DNA from 2 places in the Pseudaquabacterium prasiolae genome. Region 2 is predicted to be linked to the other one. Evidence: predicted binding sites of a transcription regulator. Region 2 holds the regulator's gene; the other holds the start of a gene.
What was found. The regulator NrdR, encoded in region 2, represses ribonucleotide reductase genes. The targets are predictions, from matches to a motif close to CACNANATNTNGTG.

Region 1 (7,501 bases), 1.3 Mb from region 2:
TTCAGCGTGATCTCGGTGCACAGGTTGCTGCTGTGCACCACACCCACGTGCTGCTGCGGGCTGCGCACATTGCAGGCGTCCTTGAAGGTGATCCAGGGATGGCCGGTCTCGAACAGCATCGTCAGCATCTTGCGCCACAGGTCCTTGGCCGGCATGCGCTTGAAGAGCTTCAACTCGCCACGGTCGGCCTTGGCCTCGTAGGCGGTGTAGGCGGCCTCGAACTCGGCACCGAACTTGTCGTGCAGGTCGGGGCAGGTGCTGGGCGAGAACAGCGTCCAGTCGGCGCCTTCGAGCACGCGGCGCATGAACAGGTCGGGGATCCAGTTGGCGGTGTTCATGTCGTGCGTGCGCCGACGGTCGTCACCGGTGTTCTTGCGCAGCTCAAGGAACTCTTCGATGTCCAGGTGCCAGGTCTCGAGGTAGGCGCACACCGCGCCCTTGCGCTTGCCGCCCTGGTTGACCGCCACGGCGGTGTCGTTCACCACCTTCAGGAACGGCACCACACCCTGGCTCTTGCCGTTGGTGCCCTTGATGTAGCTGCCCAGCGCGCGCACACGGGTCCAGTCATTGCCCAGGCCGCCGGCAAACTTGCTGAGCAGCGCGTTCTCTTTCAGCGCCTCGTAGATGCCGTCGAGGTCGTCGGCCACGGTGGTGAGGTAGCACGACGACAGCTGCGAGCGCAGCGAGCCGCTGTTGAACAGCGTGGGCGTGCTGCTCATGAAGTCGAACGACGACAGCACGTCGTAGAACTCGATGGCGCGTGCCTCGCGGTCGATCTCGTTGAGCGACAGGCCCATGGCCACCCGCATGAAGAAGGCCTGCGGCATCTCGATGCGCTGCTCGTTCACGTGCAGGAAGTAGCGGTCGAACAGGGTCTGCAGGCCCAGGTAGTCGAACTGCAGGTCACGCTCGGGCTTCAGCGCGGCGCCCAGGCGGGCCAGATCGAACTGCTGCAGCTTGGGATCGAGCAGCTCGCTCTCGACGCCCTTCTTGATGAACTGCGGGAAGTACTCGGGATAGCGCTCGGCCATCTCGTCCGGCGTGACCTCGGCGCCGAGGATCTCGCGGCGGATGGTGTGGCACAGCAGGCGCGCGGTGGCGCGGCTGTAGGCCGGGTCTTTCTCGATCAGCGTGCGGGCGGCCAGGATGGCGGCCTTGTAGACCTCGTCGATCGGCACGCCGTCATAGAGGTTGCGGCGCGTCTCGGCCAGGATGGGCTCGGGCTTCACGTCAGCGCCCAGGCCGGCACAGGCCGACTCGATCAGCGCATGCAGCGCGGCCACGTCCAGCGGCACCCGCCGACCCTTGTCGGTGACCTGCAGCGCCGGCACCGGCGGGGCGGCCTGCTCGACCTGGCGCGCACGTTCCTGCGAACGGCGCTCGCGGTACAGCACATAGGCCCGGGCCACTTCATGGTGGCTGCCGCGCATCAGGCCCAGCTCGACCTGGTCTTGCACGTCCTCGATGTGGAAGGTGCCGCCACCCGGACGGCTGCGCAGCAGCGCGCGCACCACCGATTCGGTCAGCGCATCCACCGTCTCGCGCACGCTGGCCGAGGCCGCACCCTGGGTGCCGTGCACGGCCAGGAAGGCCTTCATCAGCGCCACCGCGATCTTGTTGGGCTCGAAGGCCACCACCGAGCCGTTGCGTCGGATGATCTGGTAGCCCGCGTAGGCCGACATGGGGCTTTCGCTGCTGGCCGCGGCATGCGGCGCGATTCCGACGGCTGGGCTGCTGGTGACGAGAGTTTGCATGGATTCCCCTTGCGTGAATGACGGCGCGGTGCCGCTGGATGTTTGGTTCGGCGTGCCCGTGGGCACGCGCTGGCTGTGCTGCCCTGTGGCGCCGGTCACCCAACAACACCGGCGGCCCGGGTGCCAGGCGGCACCGCGGATCAGGCTGCAGGTGAGGAGGGTGAACAGGCGCCGCGCGAAGGCGTCAGGGCAAGGTGTTCAAGGCGTTCAGCATAGCACGAAGGGACACTATATCTGGGGGTACGTGCCACTCTCAAGCACTACCGGTAGCGTGCTTACCCTGCTTTGTGCTGGTGCATGGCGGCACCCGAAACAGGCCTTGAACCGGGGCATGCGCCGCCGCGCCGCGTGGTTGGTGGCGATGGCGGCGCGAAGCCGCGCCAGCACTGGCTAAGCGGCCGGTTTCGGCCCGCCAGGCCGCGCCATTGCTGGCTCGGCGGCGCACCAGTGGCGCGGCCACAGCGCCTGCGCCTGCAGCGCCTGCCAGTCGAAGCCGGGGCCGGGGTCGCGCTTTCGCAACGGCGCCACATGCTCATGCCCGGCCAGATCGCGCACCGGGTAGGCCTGGGCGATGTCGGCCAGCAGCCGCGCCAGCACGGTGTACTGCGCCGGCTCGAAGGTTTCACCCTCCAGCCCTTCGAGCTCGATGCCGATCGACCAGTCGTTGCAGTTGTCACGGCCACGCCAGTGCGAGGCGCCGGCATGCCAGGCGCGGTGATCGCACGAGACGAACTGCAGCACCCGGCCGTCGCGCCGCACCAGAAAGTGCGCCGAGACCTGCAGCCCGCGGATCTGGCCGTAGTAGGGGTGGGCGTCCCAGTCGAGCTGGTTGGTGAACAGGCGCTCGATGGCGTCGCCACCGTACTGGCCGGGCGGCAGGCTGATCGAGTGCAGCACAACCAGCGCGATCTCCTCGCCCGGCGGCCGCGGGCCATGGTTGGGCGAGGGGCAGCGCTGCGCCGCCAACCACCAGCCGGCCTGCCAGGCGCCAGGCGCAGCGGGTGATGGCAAGACCGGTGGCAGCGGCGCGCTCGGGCCGGGCTCAGTCGCCGCCATGCTGCTCGGCCACCTGCACACCCAGGCGCGCCATGCGGTAGCGCATCTGGCGCAGCGACAGGCCCAGGCTGGCCCCGGCCGCGGTGCGGTTGAAGCGGTATTTCTCGAGCGCGCGCATCAGGATGTCGCGCTCCACCTGGTCGAGGTAGGCCGCCAGATCGCTGGGCAGCGACAGCGCGTCGGCGCGGGTGGCGTCGTCGGCCGTCGGCGTCTCGGCGGGCGCCGGGCCGGTGGGCACCGCACCAGATGCCGCGCCAGGCCCGGCACCCGCCGCGGCCGACTCGGCCTCGCCGATGTCGTCGAGCGGCAGGCCCAGGTCTTGTGGCTGGATCAGGTCACCGCCGGTCAGCGTGACGGCCCGGTGCAGCAGGTTCTCGAGCTCGCGCACATTGCCCGGAAAGCTGTGGCGCGACAGCAGCTGCGTGGCCTCGGTGGTCAGGCGCGGCGGTGGCGACACGCCGGCATCGGCCGAGATGCGGGCCAGCAGCGCGCTGCCGATCAGCGCCAGATCGTCCACCCGCTCGCGCAGCGGCGGCATGCGGATCTGGATGACGTTGAGTCGGTAGTACAGGTCTTGGCGGAAACGGCCTTCGGGCACCTCGGCCGCCAGGTCCTTGTGCGTGGCGCTGACGATGCGCACATTCACCGGCGCCTCGGCCACCGCGCCGATCGGCCGCACCGAGCGCTCCTGGATCGCGCGCAGCAGCTTGCTCTGCATGGCCAGCGGCAGGTCGCCGATCTCGTCGAGAAACAGCGTGCCGCCTTGTGCGGCCTGGAAGAAGCCGACCCGGTCTTCGGTGGCGCCGGTGAACGCGCCCTTGCGGTAGCCGAAGAACTCGGCCTCGAGCAGCTGCTCGGGAATGGCCCCGCAGTTCACCGCCACGAAGGGCATGGCCGCGCGGCTGCTGACCTCGTGGATGGCGCGCGCCACCAGCTCCTTGCCGGTGCCCGACTCGCCCTGCACCAGCACCGGCGCCATGCCGCGGGCCACCCGCTCGATCAGCGCGCGCACTTGCTGCATCACCACCGACTGCCCGCTCAGGCGCCGCAGCGCAGGATGCTCGGCGACAGCGCTGGCGGCGCTGGCGGCATTGGCAGGCAGCGCCGCCAGCACGGCCACGGCCGCTGCGCCAGCACCGGGCACGGGTGCGGCACCTGCGGCACCCGCGGCACCTGATGAAGCCCCCGGCGCCGGCAGGCTGCGGCCCAGTGCCGAGGCCACCACGCTGCGGAACTGGCGCAGGTCGACCGGCTTGGTGAGGTAGTCGAAGGCGCCGGCCTTCAGTGCCTCGACCGCGTTCTCGGCCGAGCCGTAGGCGGTGATCACCAGCGTCTTCTCGGGCCGGCCCTGGGCCTCGATGCGGCGCAGCAGGTCGAGCCCGTTGCCGTCGGGCAGCTTCATGTCGGTGATCACCGCGCTGTACTGGCGCTCGCCCAGCCGCGCCCAGGCTTCTTCCACCGTGCCGGCGCTGTCGACGTCGTAGCCCTCGCGGATCAGGGTCAGCTCGTAGAGCGTGCGCAGGTCGGGCTCGTCATCCACCACCAGCAGGCTGTAGGGCGCGGTCATTGCAGAGGGCTCATGGGGGCGGCATGGCGGCAGCGTTTGGGGGCGGCGTGGGGTGCGGCGTCGCGCGGCTGGCGCGGCGGCCGGCAGCGGCCTCAGCTGGCCGCGGCCACGCGTCGCATCACCACGCTGAACTGGTTGCGGTGACCGACATGAAGCTGCCCGACGGCGCCAGGGCGGTACTCGATGCTGGCGCCGTAGCGCTCGCACAGCTCGCGGCAAATATACAGGCCGAGCCCGCCGCCGCGGCTGCGCGTGGAGAAGAAGGGCTCGAACAGGTGTCGCTCGACCTCGGGCGCGATGGCCTCGCCGTCGCTGGCCACGTTGAGCAGCACGGCGCGGTCACCGGTGAGCGGGCGCAGCGTCAGCACCACCGCACCGGGCTGCTCGCCGGCATGCCGCACGGCGTTGTCCAGCAGGTTCAGCAGCACGCGGCGCAGGTGGTCGGCGTCGAAGCGCACGCGCAGCGCATGCCCGGGCAGGCTCACGCTCAGGCGCTCGTCGGCGCGCCAGCTGCTGGGCGCGCTGCGGCGCCAGTCGGCCACCACCACGGCCACCTCGGCGTTGGCATCGATCTCGGCGCTGCTGGGCGCGGCGCCGGGGGCCACGGCCATGACGTCGTCGACGATGCGCTTGAGGCGGTCGACGTTGTCGGCCACGATGCGGGTCAGGCGCTGCTGGGTGGGCGGCAGGTCGTCTTCCAGCAGCAGCGCATTGGCCTGGGCGATGGCCGCCAGCGGGTTGCGGATCTCGTGCGCGATGCCGGCCGACATGCGGCCCATGGCCGCCAGCTTCTCCTGGCGCTGGCGGCTGCGCAGCAGGCGCAGGTCTTCGATGAACAGCACGCAGATGTCCTCGGGCGGCGTGTCGTCGGCGGCGATGCCGCTGCGCCGCGTGAAGCGCGCGCGCACCTGCACCGCGCGGCCCTCGCCCTCGGCCTGCGGCAGCACCTGCTCGCGCGCCGATTCAGGCCAGTTGCCCTGCACATAGGCCTGCTGCAGCGCCTGCCACAGCCCGGCCAATACCGGCTCGCCGGACATCGGGCAGGGCAAGGCAATGCGCTGCCCCGCCACGCCCAGCAACTGGCGCGCGGCCGGGTTGATGGTGCGCACCGTGCCGGCACGGTCGACCACCATCACGCCGTCGTTCATCTCCTCGATCACCACGCGGTTGAGCTGGGTCTGCTGGCGCGCCAGCTCGAGGCTGCTGCGTGCGCTGCGCTCCTCGCGCGCCAGGCGCTGCGCCAGCTCGGCCGACAGCAGCGCCACCAGAAACAGCCCGGCCCCCGACAGCCCGGCCTGCGACAGCGCCAGCAGCAGGTCGCCCGCCGGCTGGCTGCTCCACCAGGCGGTGGCCAGCAGCACCAGGGCCACGGCGGCGGCCGTGCCGAGCGCCAGCACCCGCCGCGTGAGCACGCCGGCCATCAGCACCGGCAGCACCAGCAGCGCGCCATAGTTCAGCAGCCCGGTGGGATCGAGCAGGCGCAGCAGCACGAAGGCCAGCAGGTCGATGCCGATGGTCCACAGCCATTGCCGCGGCAGCAGGCGATCGGCCGGCGCGTCGTCGTGCACCCCGCGCAGCACCCACAGCGACACCGCCTGGCTGGCATAGACCAGGGCCACCAGCATCATCGGCAGCGGCGGCCGGCTGCCCAGCAGGGCCGCCACCCAGGGCGCCACCACCAGCGCCATGCCCAGCGCCGCCCGTGCGATCACATAGGTGCGCAGGATGCGCGGCAGCGCGGCGCCATCGCCCGACACCAGACGCTCGGCCTCGCGGCGCAGCAGCCGGCTGTCGCCACCGCCACCGGCATCGGCCTCGGCCCCGCCATCGCGCCGGCTGCTGGTGCGCGAATCGCCCCACACGCTGAGCCAGCTGTCGCCCAGCGTCGAGCGCGGCGGCCGGCGCCGGTCTCCCTGCCGACGGTCGGGCTGGCGGCGGCGTTCGGTGCCGCGCGATCCGGCCATCACGCCGGCGGTGTGCGCGGGCCCAGCGCGCGGTGCGCCGGGCTGCAGTAGATGTGCGAACCCTCCAGCAGCGCATCGGCCGCCGGCAGGTGCAGCCCGCAATGCGCACAGGCCACCATGGCGGCCGGCGCGCGCCCGGGGGTGCCGGCGGCGGGCTTGGCGGGCGGCGGTGGTGGCTTCACGCGCAGGCGCGCCGCCACCTTCCACAGCACCAGGCCCAGAACCAGCAGCAGCAACAGGTATTTCAAGATCAACTCTCAGCCGGCCGAGCGGCCCAGCACCACTTCGAACACAAAGCGCGAGCCGGCGTAGGCCAGCAGCAGCAGCAGCGCACCACCGTACAGCCAGCGCGTGGCGCGCCGGCCGCGCCAGCCCTGGCGATGGCGGCCCACCAGCAGCGCCGCAAACACCGCCCAGCCCAGCAGCGAGAACACCGTCTTGTGGTTGAAGCGGAACGGCGCGGCCGTGGCCACGCCCAGCACCAGCGCGGCGGTGAGCACCGCAAAGCCGGCCTCGACGAAGCGGAAGGTCAGCCGCTCGAGCCGCAGCAGCGGCATGCCCATCGGGCCCGGGCGTGCAGCACCCGGCAGGCCAGCGCCGGCCGCGGCCGGCAGGCCGATCTGGCCCGAGCCCACGGCCAGCAGGCCGGCCCGCGACCGCAGCGCGCGCTCGGCCGAATCCAGCATCGAGGCATGCAGCACCGCGGCACCGAACAGGCCGTACGAGGCCACGCCCAGCACCCAGTGCAGCGGCGCCCACGGGCTGGTCAGCGCCTGCACCCCGCCCGGAAAGGCCCAGGCCAGCAAGACCGCACCGGCCCCCATCACCGCCAGCACGCGGCGCACCGCGGGCAGCGGCACGAAGCGGCTCTCGACCGCATGCACCGCCACCACCAGCCACACGGTGAGCGACAGCACCGGGCCGAAGCCCAGGCGCGCGCCCGGTGTCTCGCGGCCCCAGCCGCCCACATCGAGCACCAGCAGCACCGCATGCAGCAGCCAGCCGGCCACCAGGGCCGGCGCCGGCCAGCGGGCGGTGCCGCCCGGCCCGGCCGCCGGCAGGGCCGCCACGGCATAGGCAAGCATGGCCACCAGCGCCAGCGCCAGTGGCGCCGCGCCCAGGCTGGCCATGGGGGCGAACGGTAGAATCATCGCAACGAG
Region 2 (7,501 bases):
AACACCAGGCAGTCGTAGGCGATCGCGTTCGGTCGCGGGCTGGTGGTGGCTGTCGAGATGTAGGCCGCCGAAGAAAAGCACTCGGTGAACGGCGAGGCGAGACCCACTCGGGTGAGGAAATCGATGCCCAGCGGCGTCGTCGCCAAGGCCGGTGTCTCGCCGGTGGGGATGCCTTGCGGGTTTTCGGCCTGCGCCGCCGTGAATCCACCCAAAGGCGGGTTGGCGAGGTGAAACAGGACATGCCCAGACACCAGGCTGCCGTTGCCGATGGCGGGGCATTCGGCCACCAGATCGGCCGTGATGTCGGCCTGGGCGGCCGAGACTGCCGTGCAGCGCTGGCTGATCTGGCCGGTGAGGTTGTTGAACACCCAAACCACCATGCTGCTGGCGGAGGGCTTGTAGGCACTCCTGCCATTGCCCAGGTCGCGGGCGTTGACCGGGATCGACACGTGGCGATTGTTGCGGCGCGCCGTCTCGCCCGAGAACGGCGGCAGCATGAGCAGGCCGGACAAGGCCGGCGCCGCCGCAGCCACCACACCTTGCAGGCGCACGGTACGGGTCTCGTCGGTGCGATCCTTCCAGGTGACGGTGGTTTGAGCGATGTTGGCCTGGGCCGCCAACATGTTGCGAGCCACCATATCGGCGGGCCGCGTTGGAAAGGCCGTGAGCTGCCGGTTGAGTGTGAACGTCACGTTGCCGGTGTTGCTCGGCAGGGTCACGACTCCGGCTGCGCCGGTCAGTTCGGCCCACGACGGCGTGAACTGGCCCGGTACCGTCCGAACATCGTTGAACAGGCGCAGCGACTCCAGGTCTTCCGATGCAATGCGCGCGGCCTCGGTGGTCTGGCGCGACAAGTCGGTGTTGATGCGCATCGTGCTCTGCACGCCGATGAGAGCCAGCATGCCGAAGGACATCACGGCCAGGGCCACCAGCGCCTCGACCAGCGAGACACCGGCTGAGCGGCCTTGAAGTTTGAAAGGTGTGCCGCGCATGGGATTAGAACGACGGGCGGTTCCAGCTGCCGGGCGTGCGTACGAAATTGCCGTAAGCCGTCACCAGGGTGTTGATCACGGTGGGGTCGTAGGTGATGGTGGTATTGGCTGTGGCGTTGAAGTTGCTGGCCGAGATCACCGCGCCGCGAACCGTGGCGCCGGCAGCGTTCCAGTTGATGGCACTGGCATAGAACAGCCCGAACATCGGATTGGCGGCCTGCACGGTCAGTGTGCCCGTGGTGATCACCAGGGCCGGCTTGCCGACCGTGCCGATGGTTCCGGATGGGTGGCCGGTGGCGGCATTGATGTTCAGGTCACCGTCGAACCAGAAGGTGCGTCCCGGAAACATCGCCAGCATGAAGTCCAGATCGGTCATGTCGCAGGGGGTGTCGCAGGTCTTGCGCACCACGGCTTGCTGACGGCTGTAGCTGGGCCCATCCATGCCAAAGGTGGCAATGAACATGGTGTCGGCTGTGGTGCCGACCTGGGCCAGGTTGGTCAAGACGCGTTCGCGCAGATTGGGGTCGTTGTCGATCACGCCTGTACCGGCCGAGCCGGCCGGTACCGCATACCGGGTGGTGGCCGCATTGATGCCGTTGCCGGTGTGCACCGTGAAACCGGTGAGGGCATCGGGATTGCCGATGCGCAACTCCTGCCCTGCCGCGTTCACCGAATCGGCAGCAGTGAGCGCCGCCGCCGGTGCCGACGGCAAAGCGCGCACCATGCCCAAGGTAACGATCACACGGGCCAGGCCATCCACCTGCGGCACCGCCGACGACACACAGGCGCCGCCATCCAGGCCGGGCGTACCGCAGCCCTGGACGTTGAGCCCGATGGCACCTGCACGCGACTGCGCGCCGGGCTGGAAAAAGTTGACCCGGAAAGCGCTACCGGGTGGGTCTACTGCACTGGCCACCGTGACTGCGGGTTGCGCTGTGGTGGGGCAGCCGCAAGTCAAGATCCCATCCACATTGATACATCCCGAGTACAGGATGAGGTTGGCTGGTCCCATTCGCGGGGTCAGCCGACCGTCTCCATCGACTGCCAGCAACGTGTCTCGATAGCTGCTGGCGGCGTTGGAATCCAGCTCACAGTCAGTGCCGACCTGTCCGCCGTTGAGCATGGACAACGCCCAGTCGACTGCAGAATCTGCAGCGGACAACGCACGCTCACTGCGGTAGCTGTTGGCCGCGGTACGCTGCTCGAAAACCAGGTTGCGGTTGGTGTACGCGGCCACCATGGCCATGATCAGGAACAGCACCATCACCATGGTGAGCGCCGCCATGCCGCGGGTTTGGTGGGGAACAAGACGTCGCATCAACAAGCGCTCCGTTCAACCAGCAGGTCGTTGCGCAGCCGGACATCACTGCGCGCGCTGCGCTTGACAGAGCTGTCGTGCCGCGCTTCGGCACTGATCACGACGGAGGCATCGCGAACCATCAGATCCATCGGACAGTTGCGAACCGGGCCGCGCTGGCACTGGGTGCCGCACGGCAAGGGCACGGCGCGCGAGGTGTAGACGATGTCGAACTGGGTGACCTTCATCACTGTGGCGTCAGTCAAGGTCTGCCAGTTGTCCTCGCCAATGCGCATTTCCACGGTGCCGGCAGTCGGGTTGTGTCGAAAACCAACCCGTTCGTTGCTGTCGACCGTGTTGTTGTCAGTGCCGCGTTGGGCAGCAACGTCTTCGTCAGTCGACCGGTCATACTCAATGGAGTCTCCTGCGCTTTCGCTGCGGCTCGCAGACACCGTCGAATACGGGTTGCCCAAGGCTTCGGCCACCGAATCAGACCAGACGCTGCCCCAGGCTCGACCCCAATATCCTGCGCGACGAATATCACGCATCGCGATGTCGACTGTGGCGCGCATGTCCTGCTGCAGTTGTGCATCGAGCAGCATGCGGCGGTTGTCGCCCAACTGGCTGGTGACCACCAAGGTCGCGGCGGCGAGGATGAACAAGCCGATGGTCACACCGACCATCAACTCGACAAGCGACACGCCGCGTTGGCGCTTGGCGGGGCGAGACAGGTTTGCGTTCATGACGGAGACGGCGTGGGGGTCTGGCAGGCCGGGTATGCACCTTGGTGTCCGCTCACCGAGCAAATTTGCGGGCGGCCAGTCACCGAGGTGGTGATGCGAACCGTGCCACCTGACGCCGCCAACACTTCGACGTTGATGGCAACGTTGTCTTTCGCAAGACCCGTGACAAGATCCCAGACCAGTTTGGTGTCAGAGCCATTGGCCGGCAAGATCTTGACCCCGGCGCTGATCGGCAAGCGCACGGTCTTCAGCTCGATCGCACTGGCCGGTCCCCGTGACTCACAGACCGGCGTTGCCGTGCAGTCGCAGTCCAGGCGCGATGTGGGTTGGTACACCACATAACAGGTCTCGCTCCCTGTTCGCCCAAACTTCACCGCGATGTCGCGGTTGTCTCGCACCTGGGCCGAGCGCGCAAATCGCAGATCGCCGATCAGTTCGTCGGCAGCACCCTGCACCCGCTTGCGCATGACGAACTCGTACATCGATGGCACGGCCATCGCCAGCAGAATGACCGACACCGCCATCGTGATCAGCAGTTCGGTCATGGTCAGTCCACGGCTTGGCTGTGTGCCGGGCTGGCGATTCATCACTTGATCCAGCATGGGTCGGGTGCGGCGTTGGCCACGTTGCTGGCATTGAGCGAGCCATAGGTGATGCTGCCTCCGGCCACCACCACCCGCATGGTGGCGCACACGCTGTCAGAGGCTTGAGGCGAACCGCTCTGGACCGTGGCCAGAACCGTGTAGCCGGTGGCAGTGACCGATCCGTCTGCCAGCGATATGGCGTAATGGCCGTCGGCCGAGACGGTGCGGTTGTTGGGCAACAAGCCGGACATGTCGGTCTTGTAGCTGGTGCGCTCGCTGCGCCAGCGTTCTTGGGCCTGCATCACCTGGGCGATGGCGGCCATCGCATCGGCGCGCCGGCCCTTGCGCACCGCATTCTGGTAGGTCGGCCAGGCCACCGTGGCCAGGATGGCGACGACCGCCAGCGTGATCAGCATCTCGATCAGCGTGAAGCCGCGGCGGCGCGGTGGACAGAGCAGCATTCCTGACATGGCTGAAATTATCGGGCGATGCACGCGGACAAAGGGCCAGGGCCGGCGCCGCCCGTCGCCGGCCAGGCGCCGCTGGTCGGATTTCCCCATGACCGCGGGGTGTGCGTAGTTCACGCCTGGCGGTGGTGGTGTGCCGCGACGCGTCCCGTGCATCAGCTGCAGCGGCGGTAGCCACTCAGGCCGCTGGGTGAGCAGGATCGGATCCGTCCCAGCACGTTGACTACCTGGTGCACGGCCCGGCCCTGGCTGTCGGCCAGCACGAAGGTGGCCGTGGGGGTCACGGTGCCTTTGCCGGCATCGAACACGATGCTGCGGCTGCCCGCGTTGATGCGCACGCCGGCCGATGCCAGCAGCGGTTGCACGCGCAGCGCTTCGGCTTCGCCCGTGCAGCGTGCGACGCCTTGCGCATCGCAGGTGCAGGCACCGGCCGGGCCGCTGTGGATCACATAGCAGGCGCCGCCGTCTTCCGGGGTCTGCAGTGCCAGGCGCACGCTGCGGTCCTGGGTGCGTGCCAGCGAGCGGGCGTACTGCAGGTCGGTTTCCAGCACCGCAGCCACCGACCTGAGTGTCTCGCCCTGGTGAAACTCCCGCAGGCCTGGCACCGTGCCGGCCACCAGCCCACCGCTGATGCACAGGCTGCACAGCAGTTCCACCATGGTCAGCCCACGGCCAGCCTGACGGTGGCAGGCAGATTGACCGAAGCCTTGCAGGGATGCCGTGAATCGGGACATGTGTGCTCCTGGTGGGGATGGGATGCACACACTTTAGGAATCGCGCGCCAGCGCCGCGTCGCCCGCGCGGGGGTAGGCCGTGGGGGCTTCGGGAGGGAGTCGGTCAGGCCCCCATCCGGGGGAGGCGGGGCGCGGGGGAGGGGCGGGGGACCAGGTGGGGATACAGCGGATCCGATGCCGGGGCATCAGATGTCGCGAATCAGCTGCCGGAACTCGTCCACATCCTCGAAGCTGCGGTAGACCGAGGCGAAGCGCACATAGCCCACCTTGTCCATGCGCTTGAGCTCGCGCATCACCAGTTCACCCACACGGGCCGTGGGCACCTCGCGGGCGCCGCTGGCCAGCAGTTTTTCCTGGATGCGATCGATCGCGGCATCCACCTGCTCCATGCTGACCGGCCGCTTGCGCAAGGCCAGCATCATCGAGCCACGCAGCTTCGCGGGATCGAACTCGACCCGTGCACCGTCTTTTTTTACCACCGCGGGCAGCGCGATCTCGGCGCGTTCGTAGGTGGTGAACCGCTTGTCGCAGGTCAGGCAGCGGCGCCGGCGACGGATGACATCGCCTTCGTCGGATTCCCGGGTTTCAACCACCTGGGTTTCATGGTGCGCGCAGAACGGGCAGCGCATCGCGGCTCAGCCTGCCTGGCCGGCGCATAGCGCCTGGCGGTCGGATGGCCAAACGTCAGCAGCCTGCACAAGCGCGCACCGGCGGCTCATCGGTAGACCGGGAAGGCACGTGCCAGCGCCGACACCTGGTCGCGCACGGCCGCCAGACTGGCCTGGTCGTTCGGCCGGTCCAGCACATCGGCGATCAGGTGCGCCACCTTCACCGCCTCGGCTTCCTTGAAGCCGCGCGTGGTCATCGCCGGGCTGCCCAGGCGGATGCCGCTGGTGACCATGGGCTTTTGCGGATCGTTGGGGATCGCGTTCTTGTTGCAGGTCATGTGGGCGCTGCCCAGCAGGGCCTCGGCTTCCTTGCCGGTCAGGCCCTTGGGGCGCAGGTCAACCAGCATCACATGGCTCTCGGTGCGGCCGGAGACGATGCGCAGGCCGCGCTCGACCAGGGTGCTGGCCAGTGCCGCAGCGTTGCGCACTACCTGCGCCTGATAGGTCTTGAACTCGGGCGTCAGCGCTTCCTGGAAGGCCACGGCCTTGCCGGCGATCACGTGCATCAGCGGGCCGCCTTGGATGCCGGGGAAGATGGCCGAGTTGATCTTCTTGGCGATGTCTTCGCCGCGCATCAGGATCAGGCCGCCGCGCGGGCCGCGCAGGGTCTTGTGGGTGGTGGTGGTCACCACGTCGGCATGCGGCACCGGGTTGGGGTATACGCCGGCGGCGATCAGGCCGGCGTAATGCGCCATGTCGACCATGAAATACGCACCCACCGCCTTGGCCACCTGCGCGAAGCGGGCGAAATCGATGCGCAGCGCATAGGCCGAGGCGCCGGCGATGATCAGCTTGGGCTTGGTTTCGTGCGCCAGACGCTCCATCGCGTCGTAGTCGATGGCCTCGTCGGCGTTCAGGCCGTAGCTCACCACCTTGAACCACTTGCCGCTCATGTTCAGCGGCATGCCGTGGGTCAGGTGGCCGCCTTCGGCCAGACTCAGGCCCATGATGGTGTCGCCGGGCTGCAGCAGGCCGAAAAACACCGCCTGGTTGGCCTGCGAGCCGCTGTTGGGCTGCACGTTGGCGAACTCGGCGCCAAACAGCTGCTTGGCGCGCTCGATGGCCAGTTGCTCGACCACGTCCACGTGCTCGCAGCCACCGTAGTAGCGCTTGCCCGGGTAGCCCTCGGCGTATTTGTTGGTGAGCTGCGAGCCCTGGGCCTGCATCACGGCGGGCGAGGTGTAGTTCTCGCTGGCGATCAGCTCGATGTGATCTTCCTGGCGCTGGTTCTCGGCCTGGATGGCGGCCCACAGCGCCGGATCAACGTTGGCCACGGTGGATTGGGAACGGTCGAACATGAAGGGCATCCTCTTCAACGGTGCGGTGAAGACCCGGCGCGGCCACCGTGCATCGGTGGTGCGCTGACGGGTTGCCCAGGCGAACGGCTGACATCGCCAGGCGCCACGGGTGTTGTGGCATCTGGCGGCTCGCGCTTCCCGGTGGTCAATCCACCTCGGGCCGCAGGGGCCCTGATCGCCAGTTGCGCGAGGCTTCGAATTCTAGCGGCTTCGTATCGGCTCAGCGCAGCAGGGCCACGCGCTCGTCGGCCGTTTCGGCAGCGGGCGCCGGGGTCTTGACGGTGGCGTCGGTTTCCAGTGCGCTGGCGGCAGGCGCCACCGGAACCGGCACCGCGGCAGGCAGCGGCGCATTGAAGGCCACCGTCTTGCCCTCGGCCACCTTGCGCAGGTGGCTTTGCTCGGCCAGTACCTTGGCCGAGTAGCCACCGTCGTCGGCCAGGTTGGCGGCGCCGACGTAGTAACGCAGGCCGGCTTCCAGGCCGCCGGCGCGGGCGATGCATTCCTTGAGCACCAGCACGCCCACACGCAGGTTGCTGACCGGATCGAACGCCGCACGCACGCCGCCGAAGGCCTCGTACTTGTCGTCGTGCACGCGGGTCATCACCTGCATCAGGCCCTGGGCGCCGACGGCACTTTGCGCGAAGGGGTTGAAATTCGACTCGATGGCCATGATGGCCAGGATCAGCGTCGGGTCCAGGCCCATGCGCTGGCCCACACT

Region 1: a site for NrdR is predicted at 1,981-1,994, ahead of N4G63_RS19920 (ribonucleoside-diphosphate reductase subunit alpha). Genes of this name have one in related genera too.

The regions. Positions count from the first base shown of each region.
Region 1 covers NZ_JAOCQD020000002.1:1,760,009-1,767,509, forward strand. Annotated here, with positions in the region: gene N4G63_RS19920 (ribonucleoside-diphosphate reductase subunit alpha) at 1-1,754, opposite strand, end outside; gene ampD (1,6-anhydro-N-acetylmuramyl-L-alanine amidase AmpD) at 2,145-2,810, opposite strand; gene N4G63_RS19930 (sigma-54-dependent transcriptional regulator) at 2,797-4,377, opposite strand; gene N4G63_RS19935 (two-component system sensor histidine kinase NtrB) at 4,470-6,341, opposite strand; gene N4G63_RS19940 (PP0621 family protein) at 6,341-6,589, opposite strand; gene N4G63_RS19945 (cytochrome C assembly family protein) at 6,599-7,471, opposite strand.
Region 2 covers NZ_JAOCQD020000002.1:453,991-461,491, reverse strand. Annotated here, with positions in the region: gene N4G63_RS14265 (hypothetical protein) at 1-992, opposite strand, end outside; gene N4G63_RS14260 (pilus assembly PilX N-terminal domain-containing protein) at 997-2,277, opposite strand; gene N4G63_RS14255 (PilW family protein) at 2,310-3,032, opposite strand; gene N4G63_RS14250 (pilus assembly FimT family protein) at 3,029-3,619, opposite strand; gene N4G63_RS14245 (type IV pilin protein) at 3,619-4,200, opposite strand; gene N4G63_RS14240 (GspH/FimT family pseudopilin) at 4,239-4,742, opposite strand; gene nrdR (transcriptional regulator NrdR) at 5,003-5,446, opposite strand; gene glyA (serine hydroxymethyltransferase) at 5,533-6,783, opposite strand; ZMP/ZTP riboswitch at 6,850-6,979, opposite strand; gene N4G63_RS14225 (lytic transglycosylase domain-containing protein) at 7,004-7,501, opposite strand, start outside.